2 linked regions of the Solidesulfovibrio fructosivorans JJ] genome follow. The protein of the gene in region 1 interacts with the protein of each later gene in a pairwise test. Links are inferred from orthologs where the notes say so. Each region holds a gene or a part of one and is shown in the gene's direction. Other genes may lie near its edges.

Region 1 (3,300 bases):
TCATCTGCGGCGGCAAGGGCGAGACCGAGACCGGCACCTGCCGGGTGTGCAAGGGCACGGGCTTCGTCGAGATCCTGGGCTGCGGCATGGTCGACCCCAACGTCTTCGCCGCTGTGGGCTACGACACCGAGCGTTACACCGGCTTCGCCTTCGGCATGGGCGTGGAGCGCGTGACCATGCTCAAGTACGGCATCGGCGACCTGCGCATGTTTTTTGAAAACGATATTCGGTTCCTAAGCCAGTTTTAATTTCCAGGGGTCCTTTCCCGCACCCTCCCGACGCCGTCGGGACATTCCTCCCTGGCTCTCCTTGAGAGTTTTTCGGGAGGGTGGGGTCCGGGGAGGGAACCCCTTTTTGCAAAAAGGGGTTCCCTCCCCGGCCGCCGGAGGCACACACATCATGTTGCTCAGTTTAGCCTGGCTGCGCGAATTCACGCCCTATGAGGGCACTCCCCAGCAACTTGCCGACCGTTTGACCATGCTCGGCCTGGAAATCGAGGAGATCAAAAATCCTTTCGAGGAGATCGCCTCGGTGGTCGTCGGCAAGGTGCTCACCTGTGAGGCCCATCCCGACTCCGACCACCTGTCCTGCTGCACGGTGGACGTCGGCGGGGAAGCGCCGCTTCCCATCGTGTGCGGCGCGCCCAATGTCGCCGCCGGCCAGCATGTGCCCGTGGCTACGGTCGGCGTGACCCTGCCGGGCGGCCTCCACATCAAAAAAAGCAAGATTCGCGGCCAGGTGTCCGAGGGCATGATCTGCTCCGAATCGGAGCTGGGGCTGGCCGAGGAGCGAAGCGGCGGCATCATGGTCCTGCCCGAGTCCGCGACCGTTGGCTGGAGCCTGCCTGACGCCCTGGGCCTCGACACCTGCGTGCTCGACGTTTCCATCACGCCCAACCGGGCCGATTGCCTAAGCGTCCTTGGCATCGCACGGGAAGTGGCCATGGCTTTCGACCTGCCGCTCACCCTGCCCGAGGTGTCCTATCCCGAGTCCGGCCCCGACGCCGCGACCCAGGTGGCCATCGAGATAGAGGACGCGGAGCAGTGCCCGGTCTACCGGGCCAAGCTTTTAACCGGCGTCGCGGTCGGCCCCTCGCCGGAGCGCATCCGCTGGCGGCTTCTGGCCATCGGCCAGCGCCCCATTTCCAATATCGTCGACGCCACCAACTACGTGCTGTTCGAACTCGGCCAGCCGCTGCACGCTTTTGACCGGGCCAAGCTCGCCGGAAACACGGTCAAGGTGCGAAACGCGGCGGAGGGCGAGAAGCTGACCACCCTCGACGGCCAGGAGCGACTGCTCACCGCCCGGGACCTGCTCATTTGCGACGCCGAGAAGCCCGTGGCCCTGGCCGGGGTCATGGGCGGCGAAAACAGCGAGATGGGCTCCGACAGCACCGAGGTGCTGCTCGAGTGCGCCGTGTTCCGTCCGGGCGCCATCCGCAAGACCGCCCGGCGGCTGTCCCTGCCGAGCGAGGCCTCCTACCGCTTCGAACGCGGCGTGGACCAGGTCGGCTCGGTGTACGCCATGCACCGCGCAGTTTCGCTCATGCTCGAAACCGCCGGCGGCACGGTCCTGCCCGGCGAGGCTGTGGCCGAACCCCATCCCTACACCCCGCGCGGCATCGGTTTCCGTCCGGCCCGGGCCAGCCTGCTTCTGGGCGAGGAAATGCCCGAGGATTTTTGCCGCAAGACGCTTACCGCGCTGGGCTGCAAGCTGACGGACACCGATCCGTCCGGAACCATGGCCGTGACCCCGCCGTCGTACCGCCTGGACCTCGAGCGCGAGGCGGACCTCATCGAGGAAGTGGGGCGGGTGTACGGCCTGGACCGCATCGCGCCGAAGCTTCCCCGGGTGTCCAAGTCCCTGGACGACGCCGCGCCCGAGACGGAATTCGGCTTCTGGGCGAGGCTTCGGGCTTACGCCGTGGGCTTCGGGCTTCGCGAGGCGGTCAACTACAGCTTTGTCGGCCACGGCGACCTCGACCTCTTATGCCTGGATGCGGCCTGTCGCGTCTCGGTGGCCAATCCGCTCTCCGAAGACCAAAACGTCATGCGCCCCATGTTGGCCCCGGGGTTGCTCGGCGCCGTGCGCCACAACCTGGCCCAGGGCAATGCCCACCTGCGCTTGTTCGAAGTGGCCCGGATTTTCACCGCTGACGTCGCCTCGGACTCCACGGCTCGGGAGGCCGGCCGGATGGGCATCGCGCTCCACGGCGCGCGCCATCCCGAAGCCTGGCCCTGGCCCAAGGACGTGGAAGCCGGCTATGCCGACATCAAGGGGCTGGTGGAAGGACTTCTTGCCCATTTTCATCTGCCCGAGCCGACCTTTTCCCGGGTCGAGGACCAGCCCTGGCTGGCGCCGCAGGTGGATGTGACCTGCGGTCCGGTGCGCCTGGGGCTCATCGGCCAGGTCACGCCCGAGGTGGCCGACGCGTTTCATGCCAGAAGTCCGCTGTGGATCGCCGAACTGGATATCGATGCCTTGCGGGTCCTGGTCGATGCCCAAAAGACGGTTTTCGCGCCGCTTCCGGGATTCCCGCCCGTGCGCCGCGACATCACCCTGGCCGTGCCGGCCGGCGTGACCGTGGGCGCGGTGCTGGCCGCCATCCGGACCGCCAAGGCGCCGATCTTCGAGAACGTGGTGCTGATCGACGCCTACGAGCCCGAAGGGGAGGCCGAGCGCCGGCTGACCTTTCGCATCACCTATCGCCACCTGGAAAAGACGCTCAAGGACAAGGAAGTGGACAAGGTCCACGAGGCGCTCGCCAAGGCCGTCCTGGCCGCGCTGCCCGTGACCCGTCCGTAGCGGGAAGGGCGGTCGCCGGCGTCGCGTACGCGTGGCGACGATACGAATGGAAGAGCCCCGGCGCTGGCGTCGGGGCTCTTTTGCGTCGCGTGGAGCGGAAGCGTTGCGGCGAAACTCCATAGCCCTGTTGAGGATTATTTGAGCAACCGCATGTCGAAGGAAAAGGGTTGTGGCGGAAAAGCGAGGATGGCTGTGAAGTCGGGATGGTTCGGGTTTAACAGGTAGTTTGTTTCCTGGGGTATCACGACGCTCGGCACGGCGAGCACGGGTGTTTGCCCCTGGTTGATCCAGGCATCGCCGATGCGTTTGCATTCGGGATGTTCAATGGTCTGCCAATCGGCGGGCAAGCCCTGCAAAGTTACTTCCGTCACGAGCGTGGGCGCGAACTCCAGTCGGATGCAACTGTATGGCGCTGCGGCAAGGAGTGTGTAGTCTTGCACGTGGACGAGGATTTCGAGCGCCGCCAGGGATAGGGTCGCGGCCGAGTAGACGAGA
Region 2 (16,439 bases), on another replicon or contig:
CGGCCATGGCCCCGTCGGCCGTCATTCTCTCCGGCGGTCCGTCGAGCGTCACCGACGCCGACGCCCCGCCCTTCGATCCGGCCGTCTTCGACCTGAACCTGCCGACCCTTTGCATCTGCTACGGCATGCAGCTCCTTGCCCATAGCCAGCCGGGCGGGTCGGTGGCCGCCTCCACCGACCGCGAGTACGGCCGGGCCGAGCTTTCCGTCCTGGCCGACGTGCCGCTTTTCGCCGGCCTCGACGCCAAGGCCGGGCACACGGTCTGGATGTCCCACGGCGACAAGGTGATCGCGCCGCCGGACGGCTTCGTCGTGGCCGGGCGCACCAAGAACGTGGAGATCGCCGCCTTGGCCAATGTGGAGCGGCGCATGTACGCCCTGCAGTTCCACCCCGAGGTGGCCCACACCGACGACGGCGAACGCATCCTGCACAACTTCCTTTTCACCATCGCCGGCCTGACCCCGGGCTGGACCATGGCGTCCTTCGTGGAAACGGAGCTTGCGGCGCTCAAGAAGCAGGTCGGCGACGACGAGGTCGTGTGCGCCCTTTCCGGCGGAGTGGACTCCACCGTGGTCGCGGTCATGCTGCACAAGGCCATCGGCAAAAAGCTCCACTGCATCTTCGTGGACAACGGCCTGTTGCGCCTGGGCGAGGGCGAGGAGGTGGCCGCCTACCTGCGCGAGCACTTCGATCTCAACCTCTATTACATCAAGGCTTCCAAGCTCTTCCTCGACCGGTTGGCCGGCGTGACCGACCCCGAGAAAAAGCGCAAGATCATCGGCACCACCTTCATCGAGGTGTTCGAGGCCGAGGCGGCCAAGCTTCCCAAGGCCAAATACCTGGCCCAGGGCACGCTGTATCCGGACGTCATCGAGTCCGAATCCTTCCGGGGCCCTTCGGCGGTCATCAAAAGCCACCACAATGTGGGCGGGCTGCCCGAGCACATGAAGCTCCAGTTGATCGAACCCTTGCGCGAGCTCTTCAAGGACGAGGTGCGCAAGGTGGCGGCGGAGATCGGCCTTCCCGACTTCATCATCTGGCGCCATCCCTTTCCCGGCCCCGGCCTCGCCATCCGCATCATTGGTGAGGTGACCGAGGAACGGCTTGAGATTTTGCGCCGAACGGATAAGATCGTGCAAGGCGAACTCGCCGCCTCGGGCTGGTACCGCAAGGTCTGGCAGGGATTCGCCGTTTTGCTCCCGCTCAAAACCGTCGGGGTCATGGGCGACGGGCGCACCTATGAAAACGTGGCCGCCATCCGGGTTGTGGACAGCCTCGACGCCATGACGGCGGACTGGACCCGGTTGCCTTCGGAGCTTTTGGCCTCCATGTCCAATCGGATCATCAACGAGGTCAAGGGCGTCAATCGCGTGGTCTTCGACGTGTCGTCCAAGCCGCCAAGCACCATCGAGTGGGAATAACCGTCGAGAACCGCAATCCCGTCGGCCCGGGCCGGCGAAAAGAGTGACTTTATGTTCGGCATCGGTTCCACGGAACTTGTGGTCATCCTGATCGTGGCCCTTATCGTTATCGGTCCTTCCAAGCTGCCCGACCTCATGCGCACGCTCGGCAAGGGCATGGCCGAGTTCCGACGTATGAGCAGTGACGTCAAATCCACCTTTGAGGCCGAAGTGGACCGGGCCGAGCGCGAGCAGCGGCAGTCCGAGGCCCGCAAGGAGCTGGAGAAGCCGGCCGCGGAAGCGGCCGAAACGACCGCCGCCGAGGCCAAGTCGGCCGAACCCGCGGCGAAGCAGGCCGAGGCCCAGGCCCCGGGCAAGGAGGCTCCGACCGCTTAGGCGGCCGGTGAACGCCATGGGGGAACGCTTCGGCGAGTTTGTCCGGGAAACCGGCGAAACCAAGGTTTCCGTCCGCATCGATCTCGATGGGACGGGGACGGCTTCGGTCGACACCGGGGTCGGTTTCGCCGACCACATGCTGTCGCTTTTAAGCTTCTGGGGCCGCTTCGACCTGATGGTTTCCTGCCGGGGCGACCTGGAAGTGGATGCCCACCATTCCCTGGAGGATGTGGCCATCTCGCTCGGCGAGGCCATACGCCTGGCCCTTGGCGACCGGGCCGGCATCGCCCGGGTGGGCGTGGCCAAGGTGCCCATGGACGAAGCGCTGTGCGAAGTGGTGGTCGACCTGTCCGGCCGGCCGTACCTTGTGTATCGCGGCGGCGAAACGCTGCCGCCGGTGATCGCGGGCGAGGAACGTGACCTGTGGCGGGAGTTTTTCAAATCCCTGGCCTTTACGGTTCGCGCCAACCTGCATATTCATTACGAATACGGACAAAACGGCCATCATCTGGTGGAGGCGGCCTTCAAGGCGCTGGGACTGGCCCTGCGCCGGGCGACGACCGCCGATGGAACCAGGGTGCCGAGCACCAAGGGGAGCCTGGACTGATGCGAAACAAATCGTTGGCCTGTCTCGTTGTCGTGTTGGCGGCCGTCATCTCCCTGTCGACGGGATGCGTGCGTCGCACCGCGTCGATGGCCAAGGCACCGGCCCCCGGCGATGCCGCCACTTCGGCTGTGGCTTTTCTGAACAAGACCTTCGTCGTAGCCCCGTTCGTCATTCCGGCCACCGACGCCGATCTGCCCACGGGCTACCTGCCCTCCATACGGTCCGTGCCCGAGGCGGCCCCGGTCCAGCTCGACGCCGCCCTGGACGCCGATCTGGCCGGCTCCGGCCAGCACTTCGTGCCGTCCAAAATGGCCTACACCTGCGCCCGTTCGGCGCAGCGCGGCAATGAGACCGGCCGGCTGGCCACCATGCGCTACTGGCAGAATATCGGCAAATGCGCCGGCGCGGACTTCGTGCTCGTGCCCCTGGTCATCGACTGGAGCGAGCGCGAGGGTTCCGCGATCGGCGCCACCAAGCCCGCCAGCGTGAACCTGAGCCTGACGCTCATCGACGTGCGCACCGGCGGCATCGTCAAGACCTTCCACTTCAACGAAACCCAGCAGACCCTGGCCGCCAACATCCTGGAAGCCAAGAAGTTCGTGTCCAGAAACGGCCGCTGGCTCTCGGCCATGGAACTGGCCCAGGAAGGGCTCAAGCAGGGCGTGAAGGAGCTTGGTCTGTGATCCTGTTCCCGGCCGTGGACATCAAGGACGGCCAGTGCGTCCGCCTCAAGCAAGGCTTGGCCGATGAAGTGACCGTCTTCTCTCCCGATCCCGAGGCCATGGCCCGCCACTGGGAGGACCTCGGCGCGCTGTGGTTGCATCTGATCGACCTGGACGGGGCGTTTAGCGGCCGGCCGCGCAATTTCGAGCTGATCTCCCGCATCTGCGCCGGGCTTTCCATCCCGGTCCAGCTCGGGGGCGGCATCCGCGACGCGCGGACCGCAGGCGCCTATCTGGAGGCCGGTGTGCGGCGTCTGATCATCGGTACCCTGGCCCTGGCCGAGCCCGATGCCTTTGCCGCCATCTGCGCCGCCCACCCGGGCCGTGTGGGCGTGTCTCTCGACGCCGTGGACGGCCGGCTCAAGGTCAAGGGCTGGGTCGAGGACGCGGGGATGACCGTCGAGGAAGTCGTGCCGCGTCTGGCCGAGCAGGGCGCCGCCTTCGTCGTTTACACCGACATCAGCCGCGACGGCATGCAGACCGGCGTCAACCTGGAGGCGCTTGAGCGCCTGCTCGACCTCACCGACCTGCCCGTGCTCGTGGCCGGAGGCGTGGCCACTTTGGACGACGTCAAAACGCTTTTCCCGTATTCCAAAAAAGGGCTTCAAGGCGTAATCACCGGCCGGGCCATCTATACCGGAACCCTCGATTTCGGGGAGGCCATGGCCTACATCGCCGACCAGTCCGAGGAGGTCGCATGAAAACCCTGGAAGTCGGCGGCATGCACTGCCCGAAGTGTGTCGCGTCCGTGACCAAGGCCCTGTCCGAAGTGCCGGGGCTGTCCAACGTGTCGGTCGATCTGGAAAAAGGCCAGGCCACCTTTGACGGCGAGGCTTCCGAAGACGCCATCAAGGGCGCCATCGACAAGATCGGTTTCATTCCCGGCGCGATCAAGTAACGTGCCGCAAAGAATGTCTGTATTGACCGGCTGTCGTGGCTTGCGCGGCGGCCGGTTTGTTTTTGGGAGGCGGGGGGTGATGCCGCTTTGTGGAAAACGGCAGGGTGGGCGTGGACGAGGGGCAATGTTCTTGGCGGCTTTCGCCGTGTTGCTCCTGTTGTTTGCGCCCCGGCCGGGAGCGGCCCGGGATGCCGTGTCCGTGGCCCGGGTCTTCGACGGGGACACGGTGCGTCTGGCCGACGGCCGTACGGTGCGTCTGGCCGGCATCGACGCACCGGAGGTCGCCCATGGTCTGGCCCCGGCCCAGTATTACGCCGACGCGTCTAAGCGGGGGCTTGAACGGCTGACCCGCGGCCGGACCCTGCGTTTTGTGCCGGTGGGGGCGGGGCGGGACCGGTTCGGCCGGGCGCTTGGCGACCTGCTGCTGCCTGACGGCGCGTCCGTGGCCGAAGGCATGGTTGCCTCGGGCGCGGCCTTTGTGTTCTGGTATCGGGATCTGCCCAAGCCGTTGGTGCGGCGTCTTCTGGCCGCCCAGCGACGGGCCATGGCCCAGGGCAGGGGCTTTTGGCCGCGCATCCTGCGCCTGCCGCCGCCTGTGGGCGGGTATGTGGGCAATGCCGCCTCGCATCGGTTTCATGTTCCCGGTTGCCCGGACGCCGCGCGCATCGGCCGCCGCAACCGGCTGGTCCTGGCCGATGCCGGGCAGGCCTTTGCCCGGGGATTTTCTCCGGCACGGGGATGTACCCCCTGGCCGCCCGCGGGAAGCGTCGCGGAGAGCCGGCGGACGGATAAACCTTGACGCGGCGGCATTTTTAGACCATCCATTTTTCCGCGACAGCCCTTGCCCGACGCCGCGCCGGACGCAAAAAAACGCGTACCCGGGCATGATTCGGGCTAATAACCTATCTGGAGGCAGCATGTTTTTTCCGAGTCTGGCACACGCCATGGGCGCCGCCCCCACCGGCGGCAGCGGTGGGGCGGGAGGCAATCCCATCACCGCGTTTTTGCCGCTGATCATTATGTTCGCCATCTTCTATTTTCTGCTGATTCGTCCCCAGCAGAAAAAGGCCAAGCAGCACCGCGAGTATTTGGCCAATCTCAAGCGCGGGGACTACATCCTGACCGGCGGCGGCATCTACGGCCGTATCATGGAAGTGCATGGCGACAAGCTGACCGTGGAGATTGCCAAGGATCTCACCATCGAGATCAATCGCAGCTTCGTCTCCGGCCCCGGCGAGCCCCAGGCCGCTCCCGCCAAGGCTGAAGCGAAAGGCAAAGCCAAAGATTAGCGATTTTGACGGCGTCGGGGGGTCCATCCCCGGCGCGCGAGGCGAAGGGGGCCGGCCGGCGTTCCTTCGCCTTGAGTGTTTCCCCGAAGCGCAAGCCTCCCAAGGAGAGCCTCGCCCATGTCTGGAAATATGCGTTGGCGGCTGGCCGTCATCAGTCTTGTGGCCTTTTTGGGCCTCATTTATATGCTGCCGTCCGTCGGCCCGGTCAAACAGTCCTTTCTGGGCAAGTTTTTGCCTGATGATGTCATAAACCTCGGCCTCGACCTCAAGGGCGGCATCCACCTCACCCTGGGCGTGGACGTGGACAAGGCCCTGGCCAACTCCCTGGTCCAGATGGGCCGGGACGTGCGCGACCAGGCCAAGGACGACGGCATCGCCGTTTTGCGCCCCCAGACCACGCCAGACGGCAAGCATCTCCAGCTCGTTTTGGCGACGGGGGATAAACGGCAGGCTTTCGACGACATGCTCGCCAACCATTTCAACGTGCTGGTCGTCGACAATGTGGAAAGCGGCCCGGACGGCAAGTTCACCTACAAGCTGTCCTTCACCCCGCGCTACAAGTCCGAGCTGACCCGCATGACCGTGGACCAGGCCGTCAAGACCATCCGCAACCGCATCGACGAATTCGGCGTGGCCGAGCCCGACATCCGCAAGCAGTCCGACAACCGCATCCAGATCCAGCTGCCGGGCCTGCACGATCCCGAGCGGGCCATCAAGCTCATCGGCAAGACCGCGCACCTGGAATTCAAGGTCGTGGACGACAACGCGGACCTGGACAAGGCCCAGAAGGGCATCTTGCCCCCGGGCGAGGAGCTTTCCGTCCTGCGCCACCGCAATCCCGACGGCACCTATCTCGAGCGGCCCATCGTCCTGCGTTCCGACGCGGTCATGACCGGTGAGCACATTTCCGACGCCCGGGCCAATTTCGACCGCAACAACCAGGCCTATGTCGCCTTGTCGTTCACGCCGAGCGGTTCGCGCCAGTTCGAGCGGGTGACCGGCGAGAACGTGAAAAAGCGCCTGGCTATCGTTCTGGACGGCAAGGTCTATTCCGCGCCGACCATTCAGGAAAAAATCAGCGGCGGCCGGGCCAGCATCACCGGCCATTTCACCACCGAGGAAGCCCGCGATCTGGCCATCGTGCTGCGCGCCGGCGCGTTGCCGGCTCCGGTCAGCATTCTGGAACAACGGAGCGTCGGTCCTTCCCTTGGCCAGGAATCCATCGAGCAGGGCGTTTATTCGGCTCTGGTCGGCGGCGTCATCGTCATCGGCTTCATGGTCCTTTACTACGGGTTGGCCGGCTTCGTCGCCGATATGGCCCTCCTTTTCAACATGGTGCTGATCATGGCCGGCTTGGCCGGATTCGGGGCGACCCTCACCCTGCCGGGCATCGCGGGCATCATTTTGACCATCGGCATGGCCGTTGACGCCAACGTTATTATTTTCGAGCGGATACGCGAGGAACTCCGCCTGGGGCTCTCGGCCCGCAAGGCCGTGGACACCGGCTACGACCGGGCCACGCTCACCATCTTCGATGCCAACGTGACCACGATCATCGCGGCCATGGTGCTCTACCAGTTCGGCACCGGCCCCATCCGGGGCTTTGCCGTAACCCTGATTCTCGGCACCGTGGCCTCCATGTTTACGGCCATTTTCTTCACCCGCTTTCTGTTCGACCTCTGGCTGTCCCGGCGGCCGCCGGACGCGGGCATTCGCATCTGAAGCAAGGCCCCCGCAAGGGGGCTTTTTTTTCAGGTTTGACCCCCATCCCGGCACACCGTACAGTGCCCCCATCGCTTAAGCGAGGTGAGTCCGAACCGATGCCTGCCGCTTTCCGATTTCGTCTTCGCGTCGCGCTGACGGCCGCGGTCTTCTTTTGTGTCTGCGCCGCGCCCGCCGTCTGTTCCGAAAAGGCTTTCACCATCGACGACATGCTGCGGGTGGCCATGATCGACGACCTGCGCCTGTCCGCCGACGGCAGACACGTGGCCTTCACCGTCACCCGGGCCGTCATGGACGAGCAGGGCGGCGATTTGCGTTCGCGGGTGTACGTGGCCGACGCCGCCAAGTCTTTGGCGCGCCCCGTCACTTCGGAACGGGAGGTCTGCGAAAAGCCGGTTTTTTCTCCGCACGGATCGCGTCTTGCCTACCTTGTCCAAACCGACGACACGACCGATGCCGTGGTCATGTCGCTTGGAACCGGCCACACCCGTCGCCTCACCCACGGCCGGGGCGACGTGCTCGATCTGGCTTTTACGCCGGACGGGAAGGCGCTGGCCATGACGATGACCATGAACGGCGGCTCGGGCAACCGGGAGACCAACTGCGACGCGGATGTGGATGTCCTGGACGAGGAGGGCGGCGCGGCGGGGCTTTTTCTGCTGCCGCTTGCCGGCCAGGGAGCGCTTCGCGGACTGGTCACGGACAGGGACGTGGGCGGCTTCGTCTTTTCTCCGGACGGCGGCCGCATCGCTTTCGAGACGACGCCGCCCGACGCGCCGCCGCGCGGTCGTCGCGGCAATACCGTCGCCGGCCGGGCCCAGCCCCAGGACGCGGCCCAGACCGACATCGCCATGGTGGACGTGAAAACCGGCCGCGTCGTGCCGGTGGCCGCTACCGCCGATTCGGAAACCAGCCCCTGTTTTTCCCCGGACGGCAAATGGTTGGCCTACGTGGCCACCCGCGCGCCGGGGTTTTATTACAGCGCCGCCCGGGTCATGATCGTTCCCGCGTCCGGCGGCGCGCCCCGGGCGCTGGCGGCGACGCCGGACGCCCGGCCGGAGATGCTCGGCTGGTCGGCTGACGGCGGGACCATCTATGTCCGCGAAATCGAGGGCACGGGCGCGGTGGTTTTGGCCCTGCCCGTTTCCGGCGCCGCGCCGCGCACGGTGTCCGGCACGCCGCGCATGGTGTCCCAGGCCGCCGTTTCCGCCTCGGGCAATGCCCTGGGCATGGTGCTGGTCGACAGCGACCTGCCCCCGGAGGCCTACCTGACTCCGCTCGGGCGGTTCGCGCCGAAACCCGTGTCCGCGGTCAACAAGGAATTTGTCGGCTACCGGCTGGGGAAGACCGAGGTGGTGCGCTGGAAGGCGGCCGACGGGACCGTCCTCGAGGGCCTCTATACCCATCCCGTCACGCCCGGTTCCGGGCCGCCGCCGCTTCTGGTGGAGCTTCACGGTGGTCCGGCCGTGGCCGCCGACCGGCAGTATCTGGGCGCGCTCAACTACTACCCGCTGGCTGTCTTCAGCGAGCGCGGCTACGCCCTTTTCCAGCCCAACGTCCGGGGCTCGGACGGCTACGGGCCGGCCTTTCGCATGGCGATCAAGGGCGATTGGGGCGGGGTGGACTTCGCCGACCTGCAAAGCGGGATCGACGCCCTGGTCGCGCGCAAGCTGGCCGATCCCAAGCGCCTGGGCGTCATGGGCTGGAGCTACGGAGGCTACCTGACCGCCTGGACCATCGGCCATACCGACCGTTTCGCCGCCGCCTCCATCGGCGCGGGCATAACCGATCTGGTCAGCCAATCCGGCAGTATGGACCTGCCCGATTTCATTCCGCTGTATTTCGGCGGCGAAGCCTACGAGCGCTTCCAGACGCTTTTCGACCACTCGCCGCTCAAGTATGCCGCCGCCATAAAGACCCCGACGCTTTTTCAGCACGGCGTGTCCGACGAGCGCGTGCCGTTCACCCAGTCCCTGGAACTCTATACCGCCCTGTCGCGCCTGGGCGTGCCCACCAAGCTGGCCGCCTATCCCCGAAGCGGCCACGACGTGACCGAGCCGTCGCTTATCCGCGACCTGATGGTCCGAAACCTCGACTGGTTCACGCGCTATGTCCCGATCGCGCCAGTGGAAACGGCGTTCTTTTTCGGCGACGCCGCAACCGTGCCGCCGGTTCGGGAAAACGGCAAAACCGGGGCGGGCGATCGCCCGGGGGCTGGCGGCGGGCCGTGTCCCCGGCCCGGCTCCTGACGGGCGGCCATGACCGGGACAGGACGGCGCATCCTGGCGGCGGCAAGCCTTGTCTGGACGCTTGTCGCGGCCACGGCCTGTCCCGCCCTCGCCGACGAACGCCTGGAAATCGCCGCCGTCTACCGCAGCCTGGGCTATCGGGACCTCGGCGAACCCCGCTGCTCCAATCCTTCCGCCGGCATTCTGCCGGAGTACGGCGGCTGGACCCGCAACTGGTCCGAGACCCGGGCCTATGTCGCGCTCTCCTGGCGTCTGCTGGACTCGCGCCACCTCGTTGTCGCCCCGGGTTTCCACCTGGGCACGTCCACGGGCCGTTTCGAGGCCAAGAACGTCGGCATCGGCTATTATGAAGCCTGGGAAACCCGGCCGGCCTTGCTTTGGGGCCCCTCGGTCCGGCTGATCCTGCGCCGGGAACCGGGCCACGGCGGTTTTCTCCTGGCCCGCTACGAGCTTTTCATCGCCAGCGCCCCCGAGGCCCGCGAGGATGTCGCCAGCGCCTCGGGCACGGGCACGCCGCCTTCCCAGCGCGACGCGACCTTCTCCTGGCGCAGCCACGAGGCCACACTGGCCCTGGGCTACGATTGGGGCAGGGTGACCGTGGCCGCCGGAGCGGCGCTCACCGCCTTTCGCCTGGACAAGCGCCTTTCCCACCACATCGATCCCAGCGGGGCCAGGGGGACGGCCCTGGCCGCCATCCTGGCGCTGAACGCCTGGCCCGGCCAATACGGCTACGAACCCAAAAGCCTTGTCGCGCCCTATCTGGCCGTGGCCTTTCGGCCCGTGTCCCGTCTGCGTCTGGCGGCGGAACTGCGGCCGTCCGCCCAGCCCGATTGTTCCCTGTCCCTTTCGGTTTCCTTCTGAAGATTTTTATCTTCCGACGGTTTTCGTATGCTAATGGTTGCCATGCGTTCCTGCCGCGTGTTATGAATTATTTGTTCTTACTATGATTGATAACAGGCGATAAAAAAAGGAGGCTTCATGGTGTCCATTTTCCGTGTTCTTGTCGCGCTGGCGACGGTGGCGCTGACGGCCGCCCCGGCCCTGGCCCATTTCGGCATGGTCATTCCGTCCCAGGATGTGGTCACGAGCAAGGAAAAAGCCAAGGTGGACCTGGTTGTGTCCTTCTCCCATCCCATGGAAGGCAACGGCATGAACATGGCCAAGCCCAAGGCCTTTGGCGTGGTTGACGGCGGCAAGAAGACCGACCTGCTCGGCACGCTCAAACCGACCAAGGTCATGGATCATGACGCCTGGAAGTCCGAATATACCTTCAAGCGCCCGGGCGTGGGGATTTTCTACGTGGTGCCCGAGCCTTATTTCGAGCCGGCCGAGGACAAGTACATCGAGCACCTGACCAAGGTCGTGGTGCCGGCCTTCGGCGAGGAAGAGGGCTGGGATGAGCCTGTGGGGCTACCGGCCGAGATCATTCCGCTTTCGCGTCCCTTCGGCAACTATGTCGGCAACGTGTTCACGGGCAAGGTGCTCGTGGACGGCAAGCCGGCCGCCGGGGTCGATGTGGAAGTGGAATATTATAATAAGGACAAGGCCTACACCCCGCCCAACGAATATCTGGTGACCCAGGTGGTCAAGACCGACGCCAACGGCGTTTTCACCTATGCCGTGCCCTTTGGCGGCTGGTGGGGATTCGCCGCCCTGACCGACGCGCCGCAGACCATCGAAAAGGACGGCGTGGCCAAGAAGGTGGAGCGCGGGGCCGTCATGTGGGCCAAGTTCGTTGATCCCAAGCACAAGAAGAAGTAAGGCATTCCGATTCGTCCCCGGGACTCTTGCTTGACGATTCGGGAGGGCGGGCTGGGTCCGCCCTCCCACAACTTTCCGCGCCTTGGGCGCGACAGGCAGGCAGCATGCATATTTCCGAAGGGGTGCTTTCCGGACCGGTGCTGGCCGGCGGCTGGGCGATCACGGCCGTGGGCACGGCCGTGGGCTTAAAGCGCCTGGACTACGACAAGCTCATGACCGTGGCCATCCTCTCGGCCGCTTTTTTCGTTGCTTCGCTCATCCATGTGCCCATCGGGCCGGTCAGCGTCCACCTTATCCTCAACGGGTTGATCGGCGCGATCCTCGGCTATGCGGCCTTTCCGGCCATCTGCGTGGCGCTGTTGCTCCAGGCCGTGCTCTTCCAGTTCGGCGGTTTGGTGGTGCTCGGCGTCAACACCTGCGACATGGCGCTGCCGGCCGTGTTCTGCTTTCTGCTCTTCGGGCCGCTTCTTCGAGCCGGCGGAACCAAACAGGCGGTGGGGGCCTTTTGCTGCGGCTTTTTCGCCGTGCTTCTGGCCGGCTGCCTGACCGCCTGCGCCCTGGCGCTGTCCGGCGAGGCGTTTCTCGGCACGGCCAAGGTGATTCTCATCGCCCATATTCCCATCATGCTTATCGAAGGGGTGCTGACGGCCATGGCCGTGGCCTTCCTGGCCAAGGTCCGCCCCGAGATGCTGGCCATCCGTCTGGCTGGGTAAGTTGGGAAGAACTGGGGGGAAACCTTTCTGTAGAAAGGTTTCCCCCCAGGCCCCCCTTCCCAAGACTTTTAACGGTGACGGGATGTGAGCGGTGCTGCTCAAGGAATGTCGGAGTGTTCGGGAAGAGGAGGGCGCGAAAAGGGAGAACCCTTTTTCAAAGGATTGGCCCTCTCGTATAAGGGATTATTGCCATGAAATATAAGTATATTCTCATTGCAGCTTTGGCGCTTTGCCTGGGTGCGGCCGCACCGGCCCTGGCCCACCGGGTCAACGTGTTCGCCTATGTCGAGGGCAACGACGTACATGTGGAATGCAGCTACAGCCGCTCCGACCGGGTGCGCTTCGGGGAGATCACTGTCAAAAACGCCGCCACCGGGCAGGTCTATCTGACCGGCAAGACGGACGACAAGGGCAATTTCGTCTTCCCCGTGCCCGAGGCCGCTCGCAAGGACAAGGCTGAGATCGCCATCCATCTCGATGCCGGCGAGGGCCATCAGAACAATACGACCGTCAAGGCCGAGGAATACCTGTCCGCCGCCCCGGCCGATCAAAGCGCGGCCCCGGTCGCCCCTGCCGCTACGACGGCAACCGCGCCCGCGACAGCCGCCGCGTCGGCACCGGCCCAAACCGCCGTGGCCGTGCCCATGGACCAGGCCGCCTTGCGGGCCGTGGTCGAACAGGCCGTGGAAGTCAAGATCGCGCCCATCCGCAAGATGCTGTTGGATCAGGAGGAAAAAGGCCCGGGCCTGGCCGGGATCGCCGGGGGCATCGGCTGGCTGGTCGGCATTGCCGGACTTCTGGCCTACGTCCGCTGCCGCAAGGGCGGACGGGGCGCATGATCGACGAGCCGCTTGCCCGGGGAAGCTCGCCTATCCATTCCCTGGACCCCCGTTTCAAACTCGTAGCCTGTCTGGCCCTGTCTGTTGTCGCCGCCTTGGCCGCAACGCCGGCCGCCGCCGGTTTGGTGCTCGTCTGCGGTTTTTGCCTCACCATTGCCGCCCGCCCGTCCTGGCGCGTGGTCTGGGGCCGGTTCGTCGCGGTCAACGTCTTCGTGCTTTTCTTGTGGCTCGTGTTGCCCTTTACAGCGCCGGGAGAGGCGGCGTGGCGGAGCTTCGGCCTGACCGCGACCCGGGAGGGCGTGGCCCTGGCCTCCGTCATCACGGTCAAAACCAACGCCATCTTTTTTTGCATCGTGGCCCTGGTCGCCACCATTCCGGCTCCGGCCCTGGGCCGGGCCATGACCGCGCTTCGCGTGCCGGCCAAGTTTTCCTTTCTCTTTCTTTTCACCTACCGTTACCTGCACGTCATCGCCGAGGAGTATGCCCGGCTGGTTACATCGGCCAAACTTCGGGGCTTTGTCCCGGCCACGGACGCGCGCACCTACCGCACCTACGCCGCCCTGGTCGCCATGGTGCTGGTGCGCAGCTTCGATCGTTCCCAGCGGGTCTATCAGGCCATGCTGTTGCGCGGCTTTCACGGCACATTCCCCAGCCTGGACCGGTTTGCGGCCCGGCGCGGCGATGTGGTTTTCCTGAGCCTGTGTCTGGTCGTATCCGCGGCGGCCGGCGCGCTCGATTTCGTTTTGCGGAGGGGACATGTCTTCTGAGCCGCTGCTGCGCCTTTCCGGGGTGGGCTACGCCTATCCCGGCAGCGACCGTCCGGTGCTGGCCGATGTCGATTTCACGTTTTCGGCCGGGGAGCGCATCGGGCTTTTTGGGCCGAACGGCTCGGGCAAAACCACGCTGTTGCATGTGATGATGGGGCTTGTCCGGCCCGATGCCGGCGAGGTGCGCTACAAGGGGACCGTTGCCGCCACGGAAAAGGATTTCCGGGCCGTGCGGCGGGGTATCGGGCTCCTTTTGCAAAACGCCGACGACCAGATCATCTACCCGACCGTGCTCGACGACGTGGCCTTCGGGCCGCTCAATTGCGGGCTCTCGCCGGCGCGCGCCCGGGAGGCGGCCGAACGCACCCTGGACATGCTGGGCTTGGCCGGTTTCGGCGAACGGCTGTCGCACCGGCTTTCGGGCGGGGAGAAAAAGCTCGTGTCCCTGGCCGGGGTGTTGGCCATGGAACCCGAGGCGCTGTTACTGGACGAGCCGACCAACGGCCTCGATCCGGGGACCCGGGAGCGCATCGCGGATATCCTCAAGCGCTTGGGCAAGCCGCTGATCGTCATTTCCCACGACTGGGATTTCCTGTTCGACGTGACCGAGACCTTCTATACCATCGAGGCGGGCAAGCTCGTCCACGACCCGCACTTCATCATCCACCGACACGTCCACGGTCACCCCCTGGGCGACCAGGCCCACCACCATCACGCTACGGAGTAGGGTAGGGCGAGGGATAAAATGGAACCAGGGGGAAACTTTTCTGTAGAAAAGTTTCCCCCCGGACCCCCTTTCCAAAGATTTTTAATGGTGAGGGGATGTTATCGGCGTTGCTCCCGTAACGTCGAAAAATTGAGGAAGGGGAGAGTGCGAGAGGGGCTACTGCCCTTTTTAAAGGGTTTCCCCTCTCGCACTTCTCTTGCCATTCTCCCCCTAATCCAGCCCAAGCTGGGCGAGGAGGTCGTCCACCGCGCCTTGTTGGACTTTGGTCTGGGGGCCTTTGAGTTCGGAAACCTTTTGTTTGGCCTCGGCCTGGAGTTCGGAGATGGTCTTGTCCGGGGCTTCGGCCCGGGCCTTGAGCTGGATGCCTGTGGACAGGTAGAGGTCGAGCACGATCTGTTCGACCTTTTTGATGGCGGTGATGATGCGCTTGATGCGCTGGCCGGTGAGGTCCTGGAAGCTCAGCGTGGTCATGATGCGCATGAGGTCTTCGCCGAGGGCGGCATTGTCCGTGCGCAGCTTTTCCACGGCTTCGGTGTCGGCCACGCCATTTTGCATGGCCGCCAGAAGCCCGGCCGCGTCGGCTTGCAAGTCCATGTGCTTTTCCACGATGTCCATGATCTCGGTGGTGGCCGTTTCCGTGGTCTCGAGGATCTTGTCCAGCTGCTGCGCCGCTTCCTGGAAGAGCTGGTCGGCCTGCTGCCGGTCGTCGACATGGGCCTCGCCCTCGGTCTTGGCCGCCTGGTTGATCTCTTTGTAGATGTCCTGGAGGCCCTGGCGCATTTCCTCGTTTAGGCGCTGGTGGAACTCGCTTTCCAGAAGCGAACGGGACAGGGTCTTGGCGACTTCCTTTTCAATGGTGACGCTGATGCTGTGGCGCAGGTCCGGGACGACTTCGGTCAAAAGCCTGTCCAACATGCGTTCGAGAAGTTCTTCGTCATTGATCATGCGGCGTTAGTCCCATTTTTTTCCGCGCAGGTCGTCGCGCTGGCTTTGGAAGACAAATTGTACGATGCTTTCCAGGTCGCGTTCCCGGATGCGAGTGAAATCGAGGGCATAGACCGTGCTCCCGTCCGGGGATTGCTCCTGGCGTAGGATGCGCCCCACCGCGCCGGCCATGCGGAGCGGAAATCGCGACAACACGACGACCGACTCCACATACTGCTCCACGTCCAGTTCCTGCGAGGCCGTAAACCGCACGCCCGCGCCGCTGATTTCGACGATCCCCATGGTTACCGGGAAGTCGGCCGTGAGTTCGTCGCGGCTTTGCATGGAGAGCAGCATGTCGAGTTTGGCGTTGATCGAGCACAGCATGGTGTGCAGCGCCTCGCTCATGCCCGCATCGCGCAGGTCGTTGCAGAGTCCCGGGCCGCCGCCGAGGAACGGCGATTCCCGGAAAATCTGGATGTCTTCCGGATCCGGCAACAGCCGGAGATAACCGGATAGGCGCGTGGGAATGCGCATGAAGGCCCGTTTTTCTTCCAAGCGGCACCCCCGCCGGTTACATGACGCCGTTTTCCAGTAAAATCTCCATGGCCGCCACCGGGCAGACCTTGGTGCACATACCGCAGGCCGAGCAGGTGTCTTCGTGAAATTCCACCAGCCGGGTCTCGATGTTGAGCGAAAGGGCCCTGGTCGGACAAAGGGCCGTGCACACGCCGCAGTGGATGCAGCGATCCTCGTCCCTGGAGACGCGCTGGGCGGCCGGCACAACGCCCACGCCGTGCTCCTTGAGGTAGGTCATGCCGGCGTCGAAGGCCTCTTTGGGGCCGCTGATGTCCATGGTCATCTGGCCTTCGTGGCGCGGGGTGATCTGGGCTTTCGAGATGTTGAAGACCAATCCGTAGACCCGGGCCAGATCGCAGACCACGGGCTTGTTCGAGGATTCGGGCGGGAAGGTCAGGTAAATGATCTTCCGCAGCGTGTTTTCTTGTGGGGTTTCCATGCGTATCCGTCGCTTGTTGGCCGGCGCTACTTGGGCATCATGGATTTGGCCCGGGTGGCGAAGGCGGAATCGGGATATTTGTCGATGACTTCCTTGAAGGACAATTTGGCCGCGCCGGCATTGCCGAGCTTCATGAAGGCCACGCCCCGCTTGAAGAGCGCATCGGCGTGTTTGGGGCTTTTGGGATATTTCTCGATGACTTCCTGGTAGGCCAGGGCCGCGTTGGCGAAGTCGCCGAGCTGGAAGTAGCACTCGCCGGTCCAGAAGAGGGCGTTCGGCATCAGCGAGCTGGTTTTGAAATTGCGGGCGAATTCCTGGAAAATCCCCAGCGCCTGCTGGTACTGGCGGGCGTTGAAGCTGGAAAGGCCCTTGGCGTAGACGGCGTCGGCCGGATTTTGCGGCTGCAC

What was found.
Region 2: the proteins of pheT (region 1) and secD interact in binary tests that used the Escherichia coli proteins (3 or more experiments, as listed by UniProt). The link is inferred for Solidesulfovibrio fructosivorans JJ] from one-to-one orthologs.

What each region holds. Positions count from the first base shown.
Region 1 is NZ_AECZ01000032.1:34,629-37,928, reverse strand. The notes cover bases 1-3,102. They hold pheT (phenylalanine--tRNA ligase subunit beta), read left to right. Parts: upstream 1-399; coding sequence 400-2,805; downstream 2,806-3,102. Other genes in these bases: DESFRDRAFT_RS17040 (RES family NAD+ phosphorylase), read right to left, coding at 2,940-3,102; pheS (phenylalanine--tRNA ligase subunit alpha), read left to right, coding at 1-248. Outside these bases: more of DESFRDRAFT_RS17040, read right to left, coding at 3,103-3,300.
Region 2 is NZ_AECZ01000011.1:102,242-118,680, reverse strand. The notes cover bases 4,777-7,731. They hold secD (protein translocase subunit SecD), read left to right. Parts: upstream 4,777-5,429; coding sequence 5,430-7,034; downstream 7,035-7,731. Other genes in these bases: DESFRDRAFT_RS09840 (S9 family peptidase), read left to right, coding at 7,133-7,731; yajC (preprotein translocase subunit YajC), read left to right, coding at 4,941-5,312; DESFRDRAFT_RS09855 (thermonuclease family protein), read left to right, coding at 4,777-4,822. In the rest of the region: guaA (glutamine-hydrolyzing GMP synthase), read left to right, coding at 1-1,421; Sec-independent protein translocase protein TatB, read left to right, coding at 1,473-1,796; imidazoleglycerol-phosphate dehydratase HisB, read left to right, coding at 1,813-2,403; DESFRDRAFT_RS09870 (hypothetical protein), read left to right, coding at 2,403-3,086; hisA (1-(5-phosphoribosyl)-5-[(5-phosphoribosylamino)methylideneamino]imidazole-4-carboxamide isomerase), read left to right, coding at 3,083-3,826; DESFRDRAFT_RS09860 (heavy-metal-associated domain-containing protein), read left to right, coding at 3,823-4,023; more of DESFRDRAFT_RS09855, read left to right, coding at 4,148-4,776; more of DESFRDRAFT_RS09840, read left to right, coding at 7,732-9,283; DESFRDRAFT_RS09835 (hypothetical protein), read left to right, coding at 9,293-10,144; DESFRDRAFT_RS09830 (DUF4198 domain-containing protein), read left to right, coding at 10,262-11,044; cobalt transporter CbiM, read left to right, coding at 11,149-11,757; DESFRDRAFT_RS09820 (hypothetical protein), read left to right, coding at 11,949-12,596; cobalt ECF transporter T component CbiQ, read left to right, coding at 12,593-13,363; DESFRDRAFT_RS09810 (energy-coupling factor ABC transporter ATP-binding protein), read left to right, coding at 13,353-14,090; DESFRDRAFT_RS09805 (protein phosphatase CheZ), read right to left, coding at 14,301-15,035; DESFRDRAFT_RS09800 (PilZ domain-containing protein), read right to left, coding at 15,042-15,572; and 2 more genes. UniProt on the Escherichia coli protein: Part of the Sec protein translocase complex. Interacts with the SecYEG preprotein conducting channel. SecDF uses the proton motive force (PMF) to complete protein translocation after the ATP-dependent function of SecA.